One region of the Enterobacter sp. MGH 24 genome, then DNA from elsewhere that is predicted to be linked to it. Evidence: predicted binding sites of a transcription regulator. Region 1 holds the regulator's gene; each other region holds the start of a gene.
What was found. Region 1 encodes PurR, which represses purine synthesis genes. Its sites were predicted from a motif close to CANGCAAACGTTTGCNTG; they were not measured.
Positions count from the first base shown of each region.

Region 2: the regulator PurR is predicted to act here: its motif matches at 2,017-2,034, upstream of pyrD (quinone-dependent dihydroorotate dehydrogenase).
Region 3: the regulator PurR is predicted to act here: its motif matches at 1,317-1,334, upstream of raiA (ribosome-associated translation inhibitor RaiA).
Region 4: the regulator PurR is predicted to act here: its motif matches at 1,698-1,715, upstream of galS (HTH-type transcriptional regulator GalS).

Region 1 is NZ_KI535657.1:3,421,860-3,425,767, reverse strand. It holds gene L370_RS05820 (MFS transporter) at 1-157, opposite strand, end outside; gene L370_RS23475 (cytochrome bd-I oxidase subunit CydH) at 322-411, opposite strand; gene purR (HTH-type transcriptional repressor PurR) at 709-1,734, shown strand; gene punR (DNA-binding transcriptional activator PunR) at 1,753-2,664, opposite strand; gene punC (purine nucleoside transporter PunC) at 2,779-3,908, shown strand, end outside.
Region 2 is NZ_KI535657.1:3,074,530-3,078,437, forward strand. It holds gene ssuD (FMNH2-dependent alkanesulfonate monooxygenase) at 1-353, opposite strand, end outside; gene L370_RS07540 (sulfonate ABC transporter substrate-binding protein) at 350-1,312, opposite strand; gene ssuE (NADPH-dependent FMN reductase) at 1,305-1,880, opposite strand; gene pyrD (quinone-dependent dihydroorotate dehydrogenase) at 2,129-3,139, shown strand; gene zapC (cell division protein ZapC) at 3,305-3,847, shown strand; gene L370_RS07520 (YcbX family protein) at 3,844-3,908, opposite strand, start outside.
Region 3 is NZ_KI535657.1:230,070-233,977, reverse strand. It holds gene pheA (bifunctional chorismate mutase/prephenate dehydratase) at 1-611, opposite strand, end outside; Phe leader region at 642-767, opposite strand; gene pheL (pheA operon leader peptide PheL) at 719-766, opposite strand; gene raiA (ribosome-associated translation inhibitor RaiA) at 878-1,219, opposite strand; gene bamD (outer membrane protein assembly factor BamD) at 1,488-2,225, opposite strand; gene rluD (23S rRNA pseudouridine(1911/1915/1917) synthase RluD) at 2,357-3,337, shown strand; gene yfiH (purine nucleoside phosphorylase YfiH) at 3,334-3,908, shown strand, end outside.
Region 4 is NZ_KI535657.1:4,560,967-4,564,874, forward strand. It holds gene mglB (galactose/glucose ABC transporter substrate-binding protein MglB) at 1-271, opposite strand, end outside; gene galS (HTH-type transcriptional regulator GalS) at 567-1,589, opposite strand; gene yeiB (DUF418 domain-containing protein YeiB) at 1,745-2,902, opposite strand; gene folE (GTP cyclohydrolase I FolE) at 2,922-3,590, opposite strand; gene L370_RS00745 (YbfB/YjiJ family MFS transporter) at 3,693-3,908, opposite strand, start outside.

The sequences.
Region 1 (3,908 bases):
CGCCGATAGCATAGGCGCTAATTAACATCCCTGCCGCAGGGATAGAGACATCTACGCCCCGGGCTATAACAGGCAGTAACCCCATCGGGGAGAATTCAGTGGTGCCAATCCCAAAAGCGCCAATCGCCAGGGCCAGCAGGGGAAAATTGATTTTCATGCGTCAACTCCGGATGCCGTGTCATGTGGTGACACAGAACAAAGAAGTGGAAAGCATGACATCAATCACAAAAAATGAGAAGTTAACAAAATGGCAAAAGATTTTTGCCAGAGAAGTAACAATCCGGGGGAGTCGGGGGGGAGAAGGCTCTCCCTCCGCGTAAATCAGTGCAGCGCAGCCGTCAGACCGGCCGCGACAATCAGAGCCAGCACAACAATGGTGGTGAACAACGAAAACTTCAGATCGGTACTCATCAATTTTTCTCCTTTTAATCCCCCCACGAAAAGTGAGCTTGCTCATTTTTGCACAGATTACATCAAAAATCTTCCTGGATTTATACTGATAACCACTTTACCTCTTCCCCTTTTCATCAAGATAGGACAAAATTCCACGCTAAATTTATTAGCGTACCGGCCATTGACCCCCTCCTGACGTCCCGTGTCGTTTTCCCGGCGTGCCGCAATTCAAGATTGCGAGATAAGGGTGAGAGAAGGCAAACGTTTACCTTCAGGTTTTTCAGGAGCTTAGGATATGGTCTGGAGTGACATTTAATGGCAACAATTAAAGACGTAGCAAAACGCGCAAACGTTTCCACTACAACCGTATCACATGTAATTAACAAAACCCGCTTTGTGGCGGAAGAGACGCGCAATGCCGTCTGGGCAGCAATCAAAGAGCTGCACTATTCGCCAAGTGCGGTTGCGCGTAGCCTCAAGGTTAATCACACCAAGTCCATTGGATTGCTGGCGACCAGCAGTGAAGCGGCCTATTTTGCCGAGATCATTGAAGCGGTTGAGAAAAACTGCTTCCAGAAAGGCTATACCCTGATTCTGGGCAACGCGTGGAACAGCATTGAAAAACAGCGCGCCTACCTGTCAATGATGGCGCAAAAGCGCGTTGATGGCCTGCTGGTAATGTGTTCCGAGTATCCGGAGTCCGTGCTGTCCATGCTGGAAGAGTATCGCCATATTCCGATGGTAGTGATGGACTGGGGCGAAGCACGCGCTGACTTCACCGATTCAGTTATCGACAACGCCTTTGAAGGCGGCTATATGGCCGGTCGTTATCTGATCGAACGCGGTCACCGAGAGATTGGCGTGATCCCCGGTCCGCTGGAGCGCAACACCGGCGCGGGCCGTCTGGCTGGTTTTATGAAAGCGATGGAAGAAGCGCTGATCAACGTGCCGGAAAACTGGATTGTGCAGGGCGACTTTGAGCCGGAGTCGGGATACCGCGCGATGCAGCAGATTGTCTCCCAGCCGCACCGTCCAACCGCCGTGTTCTGCGGAGGTGACATCATGGCAATGGGCGCGCTCTGCGCCGCCGACGAGCTGGGCCTGCGCGTCCCGCAGGATATTTCCGTGATCGGGTATGACAACGTGCGTAACGCGCGTTTCTTCACGCCAGCATTGACCACCATTCACCAGCCGAAAGATTCGCTGGGCGAAACGGCCTTCAATATGCTGATGGACAGGATCGTCAACAAGCGTGAAGAGTCGCAGTCCATTGAAGTTCACCCGCGTCTTATCGAACGCCGTTCCGTTGCGGATGGTCCGTTCCGCGACTACCGTCGTTAATCGCTTTACGGGGGCCAGCTATGCTGGCCCCCGTAACCATTCCCGGTTCAGCGTTTCGCTGTCTCCCAGATAATCCAGCAGCCAGGCCATCGCAGGCGAGACATCATTTTGCTGCCAGGTGAGGCAGCAGGCCGCATCCGGGAACGGATTATCCAGCGTCAGTTCAACCCATTCTCCGGTATCGATGCGCGGACGCGCAAAATGAACGGGCACCATCGCGACGCACAGCCCGGCACTGAGGCACGTTGCCGACGATTCCCAGTCAGGGGCCACCACCCGCCGCTGGTTGTCCAGAAGCCAGGTGATACGCTTGGGCAATGAACGGGACGTATCCTCCAGCACCAGCGACGGCCAGTTGCGCAGCGTGTCATCGCTCAGCGGCCCTTCCATCGCCGCCAGCGGATGATCGCTTGCCACCACGCACTTCCAGCTCAGCATTCCCATATCGCGAAAGGCGTAACGTCCCCCGACCGGGATCGCCTGCGTGGCCCCGATCGCCATCTCTGCCCTGCCGTCCGCCAGCGCATCCCAGACGCCGTTGAACACCTCCTGCGAAACCCGCAGTTCGACGTCAGAGAAATGACGATAGAAGTCGACGATCATCTGCCGGGTGCGTTCCGGCTTAACGATGTTATCCACCGCGATGGAAAGATGTCCCCGCCAGCCGTTAGCGATCTGCTGACACTGTTCGCGGGTGATCTGCATTTTTTTGATAACAGAACGCCCTTCCTTCAAAAACCACGCGCCTGCGGGCGTTAATTCCACATCACGATGCCGCCGTTCAAACAGCGGAACCGCCAGCCACTCCTCCAGCTGACGCACCGTGTAGCTGATTGCCGAAGGGACGCGGTGCAGCTCCTGCGCTGCACCACTAAAGCTGCCGTTACGCGCGACAGCATCGACCACTTCAAGAGAATAATCTGACCACATTTTCTGCCTGCAAAAAATTTGAATGCACCCGCCAAATATTAGCGTTTCACAAGCGGCTTTGCACTCCCTACACTCAGCGCCAATGTATACCTGCCTCCTCAGGAGAATAAAATAATGCAACCCAGGAACGGTTTTTTAGTCTGGCTCGGCGGCTTAAGCGTGCTGGGCTTTTTGGCCACCGATATGTACCTGCCGGCGTTTGCCGCCATGCAGGAAGATCTGCAAACCCCCGCTGCCGCTATCAGCGCCAGCCTGAGTTTGTTCCTCGCCGGTTTTGCTTTCGCACAGCTGCTCTGGGGACCGCTCTCGGATCGCTTTGGTCGTAAACCGGTACTGCTGCTGGGCCTGGCCATTTTTGCCGTGGGCTGCCTGGGGATGTTATGGGTACGTGATGCCACCTGGCTGCTGGTGCTGCGTTTTATTCAGGCCGTGGGCGTCTGTGCCGCGGCCGTGACCTGGCAGGCGCTGGTCACCGACTATTACCCGGCTAACCGCACTAACCGTATTTTCGCCACCATTATGCCGCTGGTAGGTCTCTCACCAGCCCTCGCCCCTCTGCTGGGCAGCTGGATCCTCGCGCATTTCGACTGGCAGGCCATCTTCGCCACGCTGTTTGCCATTACCCTGGTACTGATGCTGCCGGCGTTCGCCCTCAAGCCCGCGCATAAAAAAGAAGCCCATGCTGACGCGAAGCCGATTACCTTCACTTCCCTGCTCAGCACCACAGCGTATCGCGGTAATGTCCTGATCTATGCCGCCTGCTCGGCAAGCTTCTTCGCGTGGCTCACCGGCTCGCCGTTCATTCTGCATGATATGGGCTACAGCCCGGCAGCCATCGGCCTGAGCTATGTTCCGCAGACCATTGCGTTCCTGGTGGGCGGGTACGGCTGTCGCGCGGCGCTGCAAAAGTGGGAAGGTCAGCAGATGCTGCCATGGCTGCTGGTGCTGTATGCGCTGAGCGTCATTGGGACCTGGGCCGTTGGCTTTATTCCGGGTGCCGGTCTGGCCGAAATTTTGATCCCATTCTGCGTGATGGCCGTCGCGAACGGGGCGATTTACCCGATTGTTGTGGCCCAGGCGCTGCGCCCCTTCCCGCAGGCGACGGGCCGCGCCGCCGCGCTGCAGAACACCCTGCAGCTGGGGCTGTGCTTCCTGGCAAGTCTGGTGGTCTCTGCGCTGATTGCTACGCCGCTCCTGACCACCACCAGCGTGATGCTGGTGACCGTTGCGCTGGCGGTGATGGG
Region 2 (3,908 bases), 350 kb from region 1:
CCTGCCAGCTCCTGCGGATCGCTGCCCGTCACCAGGTTAAACAGGGCGCGACCGTTAGAGAGTCTGTCCAGGGTTGCCGCCTGACGCGCCGCCACGGTGGGGGAGACAACGCTCGGACGTAGCGCAACCAGGAACTTCAGACGTTGGGTGACCGGGATCATCGACGCGGCCACCAGCCAGGCATCTTCACATGAACGTCCGGTCGGGATCAGTACCCCGGTGAAACCGATTCGGTCCGCTGCCTGCGCAATCTGCTGCAGGTAGCCATGGTCAACCGGGCGCGAGCCCTCTTCTGTACCAAGATAGTGTCCATCACCGTGGGTGGGTAAAAACCAGAAAAGATTCAGACTCATGATTTAGCTCCTTCTTTGCCTGCGGGCTGCCAGATGCGTTCGCGAATAGTGACCTGTTTTGGTACCAGGTGGTTTTGATAGAAGAGGTCAGCCGTTTGTTGCTGAAGCGCGGCGACGTGCGCGTCCACGGGAGTAATGGTGGTCGGCGGACGGTGGTTGAGATAGCTCGCGATCACCGGCTCAGGTAAGCCCATGGTTTTCGCCAGCAGGGCAATACTCTCCTGGCGCTGGGTCTGGGTCAGCGCATCGGCCTGGGTAAAGGTATCCAGCACGCCCTGAATAAATGCGCCGTTCTTTTCTGCATAAGGACGCGCGGCCAGATAGAACGAGCCGGTCTGCTTCAGCGTGGTACCGTCTTTCAGCACGCGAACGCCGCCCTGCAGTAATGCGGCGGAGTAGTACGGATCCCAGATGGCCCAGGCATCAACGTTCTTCTGCTGGAACGCGGCGCGCGCGTCGGCAGGCGTCAGGTAAACAGGCTGAATGTCAGTGAACTTGAGCCCGGCTTCTTGCAGGGCGCGCAGCAGCAGGTTGTGTGAGCTGGAGCCTTTCTGGAAAGCTACTTTATGCCCTTTGAGATCGGCGACGCTTTTAATGTCGCTGTTTTCAGGCACCAGAATCACTTCGGCCTTCGGTTTGGGCGGCTCAACGCCAACATAGACGAGGTCCGCTCCCGCCGCCTGGGCGAATATAGGCGGAATATCACCCGTGCTGCCGAGATCGATACTGCCAACGTTCAGGGCTTCGAGCATCTGCGGGCCAGCCGGGAACTCCACCCAGGAAAATTTGGTGTCCGGGAAGCGTTTTTCCAGAAGCTGGTGGCTTTTCGCCAGCACCATGCTGACGCTGCCTTTCTGGTAGCCAATGCGTAAACGTTCCGGAGCCGTTTCTGCGGCATGGGCCAGCGAGGTAAGCGCCATCAGACCTGCCAGGCCGATGCGGGTTAACGTTTTAAACATGTGCGACTCCTTGAGGCTGACCAAACGCCGGCGCCTGGATATCCCTGCGGTGCAGAGCATGCCAGAAGGTTTCCAGGGCAGTATCGAGGCGGGTTTGCAGGTTCGGCGTAAAGTGAGGCTTGTGCTGATAATCGATAACCTGGGAGTCATCTGCGAAAACGCCGTGGAGGATCTCCTGCGCTTTCAGCGCGTTCAGCACCGGCTTCAGGGCATAATCCACGGCCAGTAAATGGGCAACCGTACCGCCCGTTGCCAGCGGCAGCACGACTTTGCCGTCCAGGGCGCGTTCCGGAAGCAGATCGAGCAGGGTTTTCAGCGCCCCGGAAAAAGAGGCTTTATAAATGGGCGTTGCCACAATTAAGCCGTCAGCGCCGTTAAGCTGCTCGATGAGCGTTTTCAGCGCAGGGCTGTCGAAACGGGCATAGAGCAGATCTTCAGGTTCGAAGTTATGCAGGTTCCAGTGGCACACTTCCACATCCAGGGCATTGAGTTTTTCGCGGGCATATTCCAGCAGGGCGCTGGAGCGCGAAGGGAATCGTGGACTTCCGGCCAGGGTAATGACGCGCATACTTCCTCCTTATAACCAATTGTTTGCTTTTATCTAACATTCATAACAATTTTCAGGAGTGTGACACCGCGCGGTTATTCCACTAAATGATTTATCTGCAATTAAAATGCGAAAAAGTGCATAAGAAATACACGGGAAGGTAAACGATTGCGTTTTGCGCTGATTTTTTGCCGCAGGTCAATTCCCTTTCTCGCGTGGATCGCCCATAATCCCCTCCCGGTTTGCACACCGGGAATCCAGGAGAGTTCATGTACTACCCCTTCGTTCGTAAAGCCCTTTTCCAGCTCGACCCTGAGCGCGCTCATGAATTTACATTTCAGCAATTACGTCGTATTACCGGAACGCCTCTGGCCGCTCTGGTGCGTCAGAATGTGCCGGAAAAACCTGTGCAGTGCATGGGTCTGACCTTTAAAAATCCGCTGGGTCTGGCGGCGGGTCTGGACAAAAATGGCGAGTGCATTGATGCCCTGGGCGCGATGGGCTTTGGCTCCATTGAAATCGGTACCGTCACGCCGCGCCCGCAGCCGGGAAATGACAAGCCGCGCCTGTTCCGCCTGGTCGAAGCCGAAGGGCTGATCAACCGCATGGGCTTTAATAACCTCGGTGTTGATCACCTTGTTGAGAACGTAAAAAAAGCCCATTTCGACGGGATATTAGGCATGAATATCGGCAAAAATAAAGACACGCCGGTCGAGCAGGGTAAAGATGACTATCTGATTTGTATGGAAAAAGTCTACGCCTATGCCGGTTATATTGCGGTGAATATTTCTTCACCCAATACCCCGGGGCTGCGTTCCTTACAATATGGCGAAGCGCTGGACGATCTTCTGAGCGCCATTAAAAATAAGCAAAATGAACTCCAGACGATCCACCATAAATATGTTCCGGTCGCGGTTAAGATCGCCCCGGATCTTTCTGCCGAAGAATTGATCCAGGTTGCCGACAGTTTGGTTCGCCATAATATTGATGGTGTGATTGCAACCAATACCACCCTCGATCGTTCCCTCGTGCAGGGAATGAAAAACTGTGACGAAGCGGGTGGGTTAAGTGGACGTCCGGTACAATTAAAAAGCACCGAAATTATTCGCGCCCTGTCTGCGGAATTAAAAGGACGTCTGCCGATTATTGGCGTCGGCGGCATTGACTCAGTGATTGCTGCACGCGAGAAGATGGCGGCGGGTGCGTCACTGGTGCAAATCTATTCCGGCTTTATTTTTAAAGGACCGCCGCTGATTAAAGAAATCGTTACTCATATCTAATCTTTTCTCCTAATCAGACAACCAGGGCTTTATTTCCAGCCCTGGTTGTTTTATATTCCGTCACTGTTGCTTATTTAGTCATTATAGTCTTTTATTAATGGTGTTATAAACGAAGCGGCGATCAGGACATTTTTAGTACAGGACGTTTGGGGACGGGAGAGACACATGCGAATTAAACCTGACGATAACTGGCGCTGGTATTTTTGCGACGAGCATGACCGAATGATGCTCGATTTAGCCAATGGCATGTTGTTTCGTTCTCGTTTTGCCCGCCGAATGTTAACCCCGGACGCGTTTTCCCCGTCGGGCTTTTGCGTTGACGATGCGGCGCTTTATTTCTCTTTTGAAGAAAAATGCCGCGATCTGGTGCTTTCTAAAGAGCAGCGTGCCGAGCTGGTATTAAATGCGCTGGTGGCTATCCGCTTCCTGAAACCGCAAATGCCAAAAAGCTGGCATTTTCTCGCGCACGGTTTGAGCTGGACCCCGGCAACGGGTGACGCTGCCAGCGTCAATCTGAGCGATACCGCAGAAGAGGTGAGCCTGCTTGTGGTTGAGCCTGGCGAAAATGCTGCGCTCTGCCTGCTGGCGCAGCCCGGCGTAACCATTGCCGGGCGGACGATGCAGCTTGGCGATGCCATTAAAGTGATGAACGACAGGCTGAAGCCGCAGCTGCGTGTAGATTCCTTCAGCCTTGAACAGGCGGTTTAAGCTTCCAGCTGTACGGACGTTTTCGGTATGCAGCTACAGCACAGAATTGTGCCGTCATTTC
Region 3 (3,908 bases), 3.2 Mb from region 1:
TCGATCTTGCTCAGGTCGGTGGAGCCGGAGACCAGCACGCAGTGATCGATAGGGATCGTCAGCTCGCCAACCAGCGACAGGCTGGTGTGCTGCAGCAAATCGTAGACGTCGTTGATGGCGCCGGAGCTGGTGTTCTCAATCGGCACCACGGCGTAATCCGCCTGGCCGGTCTCAACCTGATTAAATATGTCGGCAAACTTCGCGCAGCCGCTTTCGATAAACTCTTCAAAATGGCGTGCGGCATACTGACGTGCGGCCAGGTGAGAATAAGAGCCCTTCGGCCCGAGGAAGGCGATACGCGCAGAGTGCGGATTGGTTTTATTCAGATGCTGCTGGAGTAACGCTTGCTGGGTGAGGACGGAGTCTTCGATGATGAGCTGGAACAACCGGGTGATGTAGTGGGCATCGAGGTGATGCGCTTTACCGAGCTGGATCAGACGCTCCAGTAAATCGCGCTCGCGGTCGATATCGCGGACCGGGCGATGGGAGTCCAGCTTGGCTTTGCCCACTTCGACGGCGAGCGCGCGGCGTTCGGCCAGCAGCGCCAGTAATTTCTCGTCCAGCGCGCTGATTTTTACGCGCAGATCCAGTAACGGGTTTTCCGGTGTCATAGTGTTGCCTGTCTCATTTTATCGTTATCAATAAAAAAGGCCTCCCGCTGTGGGAGGCCTTGTTGTTCGTCTTCGCATTCTTTATCACACGACGAAACGCCTCCCAGTCAGGGGAAGGTAAAAAAGAATGCGAAGAAGAACGGCGTAAGTTTCATAAAGTCATCCTGTGATTGATACCGTTAAAGTACCCGTACTGTTTTCACCCTGTCAATAAAAAACAAAAAACGCGCCCGAAGGCGCGTTGGCGGTACACTCAATTTAAAGGATTACTCTTCTTCAACTTCTTCCGCGAAGCTGGCGTCTTTCACCGATGTTGCGGCGCGACGGGCTTCACCTTTGTGTTGCACTTTATTGAGCTGCCGTTCCAGCTTGTTGATCAAATCGTTAATAGCGGTGTACATATCCTCGTGTTTTGCGCTGGCGACCAGATGGCCGTTTGGAGTATTGATAGTTGCGTCAGCGATGAAACCCTGCGGCTCCTTGGACAGGATGATATGTGGATTAATCAAATGAGTTTGCCATTTATCCAGTTTGGCGAGACGGTCTGCGACGTGCTGGCGGATTGCCGGAGTAATTTCCATTTGTTTACTGGTAATGTTCATTGTCATAAATTTTACCTCTTGTCTTTCCGTCTTGGTGATTCCAGCATACCCGACCCAATGTCAAAATGTGTGATTTAGATCACGTTATTTTGTCGGTTTTTGTCAGGGAATCTTTTTTGTGAGGCAGGGCAGGAAGAGGCGAGATTTACCTTGTCGAAGGCAAAAATTGGGGCCATAGTTGACTGGATGTGTTGAGGCTAACGCGCTTCGGCGACGCGCTAAAATGAATAAAAAAACGGCAGCCTTTGGGCTGCCGTTTTGCATTGAGGCAAGATCAGGTGTTGCTGCTGTTCGCGGCGATGATTTTCGCCACTTTTTCCGCCTGAGCGGTCATCTGCATCTGACGGTAAGCATTTTCCATCAGCTTCAGGCCGTCGCGCGTTGCCTGAGTATCCGGATAATCACGCAGCATACCTTCTACGCGGTTAACCACGGCAACCCATGCGCCACGGCGGGTATAGTATTCCGCCACGGAGTATTCATATTTCGCCAGACGATCTTTCAGGAACACCAGACGCTTGGTGGCGTCGGTCACGTACTGGCTGTTCGGATAGCCGCGCACCAGCTTGGAGAAGTCATTGAAGGCATCACGCGCATGCTGCGGGTCACGGTCGGAACGATCCACGCCGAAGAAGCCCTGCAGCGCACTGTCGTCCAGCGCCATGTTGGTGAGGCCGCGCATGTACATCACATAGTCGATGTTAGGATGAGTCGGGTTCAGACGCATGAAACGATCGATGGTTGCCTGAGCCAGCGGCAGATCGGCATTTTTATAGTATGCATAGATGAGATCTAACTGTACCTGCTGCGAATACGGACCAAATGGATAGCGATTATCCAACGCTTCCAGTTGCGTTATCGCCTGTTTCCAGTTACCGTCCTGCAACTTTTGTTGTGCAGTCGCATAGATTTCATTCGGCGGATTGTCAGGGACCTGTTCATTTGAACCGGAGCAGCCCACCAAAGCCAGGCTCAACGTGGCCGCTGCCACCAGATATTTCATGCGCGTCATGACGTTTTGACTTTCCTCAAATGTTTGTCCGGGAGAAACTCTGTTCCTGCTCCCGATTAAGACCAGCTACAATAGCACACTATATTAAACGGCAAAGCCGTAAAACCCAACGTTAAACGAAGAAGCAGTTTATGGCACAACGAGTAGAACTCACCGCAACAGTCTCCGAAAATCAGCTCGGTCAACGCTTAGATCAGGCTTTGGCCGAATTGTTCCCTGATTATTCGCGTTCACGCATAAAAGAATGGATCCTTGACCAGCGCGTGCTGGTAAACGGCAAGATCTGGGACAAACCAAAAGAGAAAGTGTTAGGTGGGGAAGCTGTCGCCATCAATGCTGAAATCGAAGAGGAAATCCGCTTCGAGCCGCAGGATATCCCACTGGACATCGTGTATGAAGATGATGACATTCTGGTGATCAACAAGCCGCGCGACCTGGTTGTTCATCCGGGCGCGGGGAACCCTGACGGTACGGTACTTAACGCACTTCTCCATTACTATCCGCCGATCGTAGATGTCCCGCGCGCGGGCATCGTGCACCGTCTGGATAAAGACACCACTGGCTTGATGGTGGTGGCGAAGACCGTTCCTGCTCAGACTCGACTGGTGGAGTCGCTGCAGCTGCGCGAAATCACCCGCGAGTATGAAGCGGTAGCCATTGGGCATATGACCTCTGGCGGAACGGTGGAAGAACCAATCAGCCGTCACCCAACCAAACGTACCCATATGTCGGTGCATCCGATGGGTAAACCGGCGGTGACGCACTATCGCATTATGGAACACTTCCGTATTCATACGCGTCTGCGTCTGCGTCTGGAAACCGGGCGTACGCACCAGATCCGCGTGCATATGGCCCACATCACCCATCCGCTGGTGGGGGATCAGGTCTACGGTGGTCGTCCGCGTCCGCCTAAAGGCGCATCGGATGAATTCATCAGCGTATTGCGTAAATTCGATCGTCAGGCGCTGCACGCGACCATGCTGCGTCTTTATCACCCTATCACCGGTATTCAGATGGAGTGGCATGCGCCTATCCCGCAGGATATGGTGGACCTTATTGACGCCATGCGTGCTGATTTCGAAGAACATAAGGATCAAGTGGACTGGTTATGACCAAACTGATTGTCCCGGAGTGGCCATTGCCTGCAGGCGTGGCTGCCTGCAGTTCAACCCGTATTGGCGGTGTTAGCCAGGGCGCGTGGGCGTCTTTGAACCTCGGTGCGCACTGTGGCGACAACCTGGAACACGTTGAAGAGAACCGCAGGCGTCTGTTTGCTGCGGGGAACTTGCCGTCGAAACCGGTCTGGCTGGAACAGGTTCATGGTAATGCGGTGCTGAAGTTGACGGGGGAACCCTATGCTTCTAAACGCGCTGATGCCTCATACAGTAATACTCCGGGAACCGTTTGTGCCGTAATGACCGCGGATTGTCTGCCGGTTCTGTTCTGTAACCGTGCAGGTACCGAGGTGGCAGCAGCACACGCGGGCTGGCGTGGTCTGTGTGAAGGCGTGCTCGAAGAAACAGTCGCCTGCTTTAACGATGAGCCCGCCAATATTATGGCCTGGCTTGGCCCGGCCATTGGTCCTCGTGCTTTTGAAGTGGGGCCAGAGGTTCGCGAAGCCTTTATGGAAAAAGATCCGCAAGCGGTGGATGCCTTCCAGCCTTCGGGGGAGAAATATCTGGC
Region 4 (3,908 bases), 1.1 Mb from region 1:
CCAGGTTGATGGCCAGGGCTTTCACGCCTTTCGCCAGCAGAACGTCGATCTGGTCGTTCTGTTTGGACTGGTCGTTCTGGGAGTCGTTCATCAGCAGCTGAACGTCTGGCGCTGCTTTCGCATCTTTCTCAATTGCTTTACGCACAACAGACATGAAGTTGTCGTCGTATTTATAGATGGTCACACCAATACGGGTATCCGCAGCGTGCGCTGCTGCACCAAAAAGCATGCTTGCCATTACAGCAGACAGGGTCAACACCTTCTTATTCATGGTATCTCCGGTTTTTTTTATGCAGGGTAGTTCTTGTGAATAACGATCGGCGGGCAGGTGTTAATAAAACGTTACTGACAGCCGAAGTTCACTTATAAAATTTCTATCTTCCGTGTTCGGTAACGCTCCAGAAATGCGTTTTATTCGTTGTTTGCGGCACATTGGCTATAGTGAAAGTGAATAATCACCGTTACATAGCGTTTCAGCTCCTAAAACGCTGACATCATAGTCAGCGCCTTGTTAAGATACTGTGAATTTACTCACAGATTGAAAACGGTTACATCACCTGATGTAATCAGTTAGTGATCGGAACCACAATTTGCCTGGCCGCGACGGAGTGCCGGCGCACTAAAGTCGGCATGAAACAGTGCGTTGCGCCCGGATCCAGCAGCCCTGCCGCCCCCTGTAACGCCAGCTCAGTCGCCAGTTTCGCCATAGAGGCAATGGGGTAGCGCACCGTTGTCAGCTGCGGGTCGGTGTAACGGGCAATCGGAATATCATCAAAGCCAATGAGTGATAAATGCTGTGGCACCGCAATGCCATTATCTTTCAGCGCCGTCAGGGCCCCTGCCGCCATGCTGTCGTTATAGGCAAACACCGCAGAAAGCTGCAGGTTGCGGCCCAGCAGCTCGACCATTGCCGCCTCGCCGCCCTGCATGTCCGGCGTACCGGTGCCAGTCCAGCTTTCTGACGGCGTAATGCCGTGCTCTTTCAGGGCGTTTTGCCACCCCTCGCGCCGCATGTCGTCATCTTCAATATGATGGCTGGAGGCCAGATAGCCGATCCGCTGATGCCCGTTGTTGATGAGCATCTTCGTGGCCATCATGGCACCGCTGACGTTATCCAGCCCGACGCAGCGATGGGCATAGCCGGGAACGATGCGGTTGATCAGCACCATGCCCGGGATCTGATCCATAAAACCGGTTAGCTCTTCATCACTCAAAGCTTTTGAGTGGACAATCAAGGCGTTACAACGCTGGCGGATCAGCACTTCGATGGCATGGCGCTCTTTTTCCGACTCATGATAGCTGTTGCCGATCAGGACATATTTCTGATGCTGCTGGGCGACCACGTCGACCGCTTTGACCAGCGCGCCGAAAAAGGCATCCGATACATCCATCACCACCACGCCGATGGTGTCGCTGACCTGCGTCGCAAGCGCCTGGGCATTGGCATTTGGCCGGTACCCGAGCTGGGTCACGGCTTTCATTACGGTTTCACGGGTTTCAGGGCTGACCAGCGCGCTGTTATTCAGCACGCGTGAGACGGTAGCCACAGAAACGCCCGCCTGACGGGCGACGTCACGAATGGTGATCATATTCACCATCCTTCAAAGGATTGCAGCAACTCACAGACACCCCCTGTGTTTAGCAAGGTGGCTATTTTGGCAGCGAGAGGAAGGGGACTACGTGAAGAAGCTCACACTCATGAAAACGCTTACATCCGTTTTGTTAATGATTGTGATCCAGATCGTTATCTGGATGTATTTTTCAATGATATCCCTGAAGCATGTGCGGTTAACTGACGCCACACCCACTCCAGCGGTCCCTGGCGGAAATAGCGTAGCCAGAGAACAGAAAATGCCAGGTTTACTACCCAGACCGGGATAACAAACGCCAGCAGCGTGAGGCGGTCGAATTTCATAAACAGGCCAAAGCGATAGAAAAGCGTGGTGCAGATCAGCGTTTGCAGAAGGTAATTGCTCAACGCCATGCGGCCCACGCAGGCGATAGCGCTGACGATCCACAGGCGGGAAAGCGTTGGCCAGAAGCCATAGATCAGCGCCGCATAGCCGATGGTCTGGAACGGCGCGCTCAGTTCGCGCGGCACCTGAAGCAGGAACGCGCACCAGCGGTAATCCCAGTGGATGTGCCATTGTGCAATGACCGCCGGGAGGTTAATCAGCACGCCGAGCAGCACCAGCCCGATGCCCGTTCGCCGATAGTGACGCAGGCTGAACTCCCCTTTCAGCCAGCCGGTGCGCATCAGTGACGCGCCCATCAGCATCATGCCCGCCAGCTGCCAGCCGTATTGCGCCCCCAGCGCAAGGAGGTTATCCCCCAGCATATCCGCGCGGTTGCTTATCGCTTCCGTGCCGCCCTTCAGCTTCCAGTACTGTTCGTACTGCAGGTTAGCAGCATCCGGGATCCAGGCACGGTTTGTCGCCTCGCCGGAGATCGTCCCCAGCAGCAGCAGTACCCCAAGCCCCATGACATAGAGCATCACGCCGGTGTTAAACAGGCTTTTTACGCTGTGCGCATCGCGAATCAGACGCCAGCAGATGAGCCCGACTAACCCATACGCGAGAAGAATATCGCCGTCCCAGAAGAACAGGCCGTGGATAAAGCCGAGAAGCACCAGCAGCGTCAGGCGCGACTGGATCCAGCGCGTACCGCGTTTGAGGAGCAGTTGCAGACCAGCGCCAAACAGCAGGGCAAACAGCGTGAGGAATTTAACCTGCGCGAAGAGGTCGAGGACAGCCCAGGTCCAGGCATCACTGCGCGTGATGTCGCCATACCAGGCAGGATTGAGATAAGCCGCCTTCGGCAAGCCGAAGGCGCTGATATTGAGCAGCAGGATACCGAGAATGGCGACGCCGCGAACAAAATCGAGCGTGACGTTTCGCTCCATGGTTCCTGCCCTGTAAGACTTAGTTGTGGTGACGTACCGCGCGCAGGAACTCCTGGCGGGTATTCTGGCTCGATTTAAACAGGCCGCCCAGCGAGGTTGTTGTGGTCGCACTGGTTGCATCACGCACGCCGCGCGCCTTCACGCAGTAGTGAACCGCGTCGATAGAGACGGCCACGTTATTGGTGCCCAGCAGCGTTTGCAGCGCGGTCAGGATCTGCTGCGTCAGACGCTCCTGAACCTGCGGACGCTGGGCAAAGAACTGCACGATGCGGTTGATCTTCGACAGGCCAATCACCGTGTCTTTTGGGATATACGCCACGGTCGCTTTACCGTCGATGGTCACAAAATGGTGTTCGCAGGTGCTGGTCAGCGTGATATCGCGTACCGTCACCATCTCATCCACTTTCATCTTGTTTTCAATGACGGTGATTTTCGGGAAGTTGGCGTAATCCAGCCCGGAGAAAATTTCGTCGACGTACATTTTCGCGATACGGTGCGGCGTCTCCATCAGACTGTCGTCACTCAGATCGAGATTCAGCAGCTCCATGATATCGGTCATATGACCGGCAATCAGACGCTTGCGGGTTTCATTGTCCAAATCCTGTACGGGCGGACGCAGTGGCGTTTCAAGACCGCGCGCAACCAGGGCTTCGTGGACCAGGGCAGCTTCTTTACTGAGTGATGACATTTTGTTCTCCTGCAGGTGTGGCGTCTTTTGCCCTCGTTGTGGCAAAAGTATGCGCTCATTGTGCGTGAGGCCGCGCACATAATCCAGTATTCACGGCGATAATTATTGCAATTGCTGTTGCCTTTCAGCGTGGCGATTCCAGACCAGAGCTCCCCCGACAAACAGCGCAATGCCCGCCAGCCCCAACGCGGGCTCCAGCCGGTGGGTAAGCCAGGTTGATAACGCCGAGGTCATCGGGCCAATCAACTGACCAATTGCATACCCGGTGGTGAGCAGGCCGGCCATATAGCGCGTGTGGTTTGGCGCCAGCTCGCGACC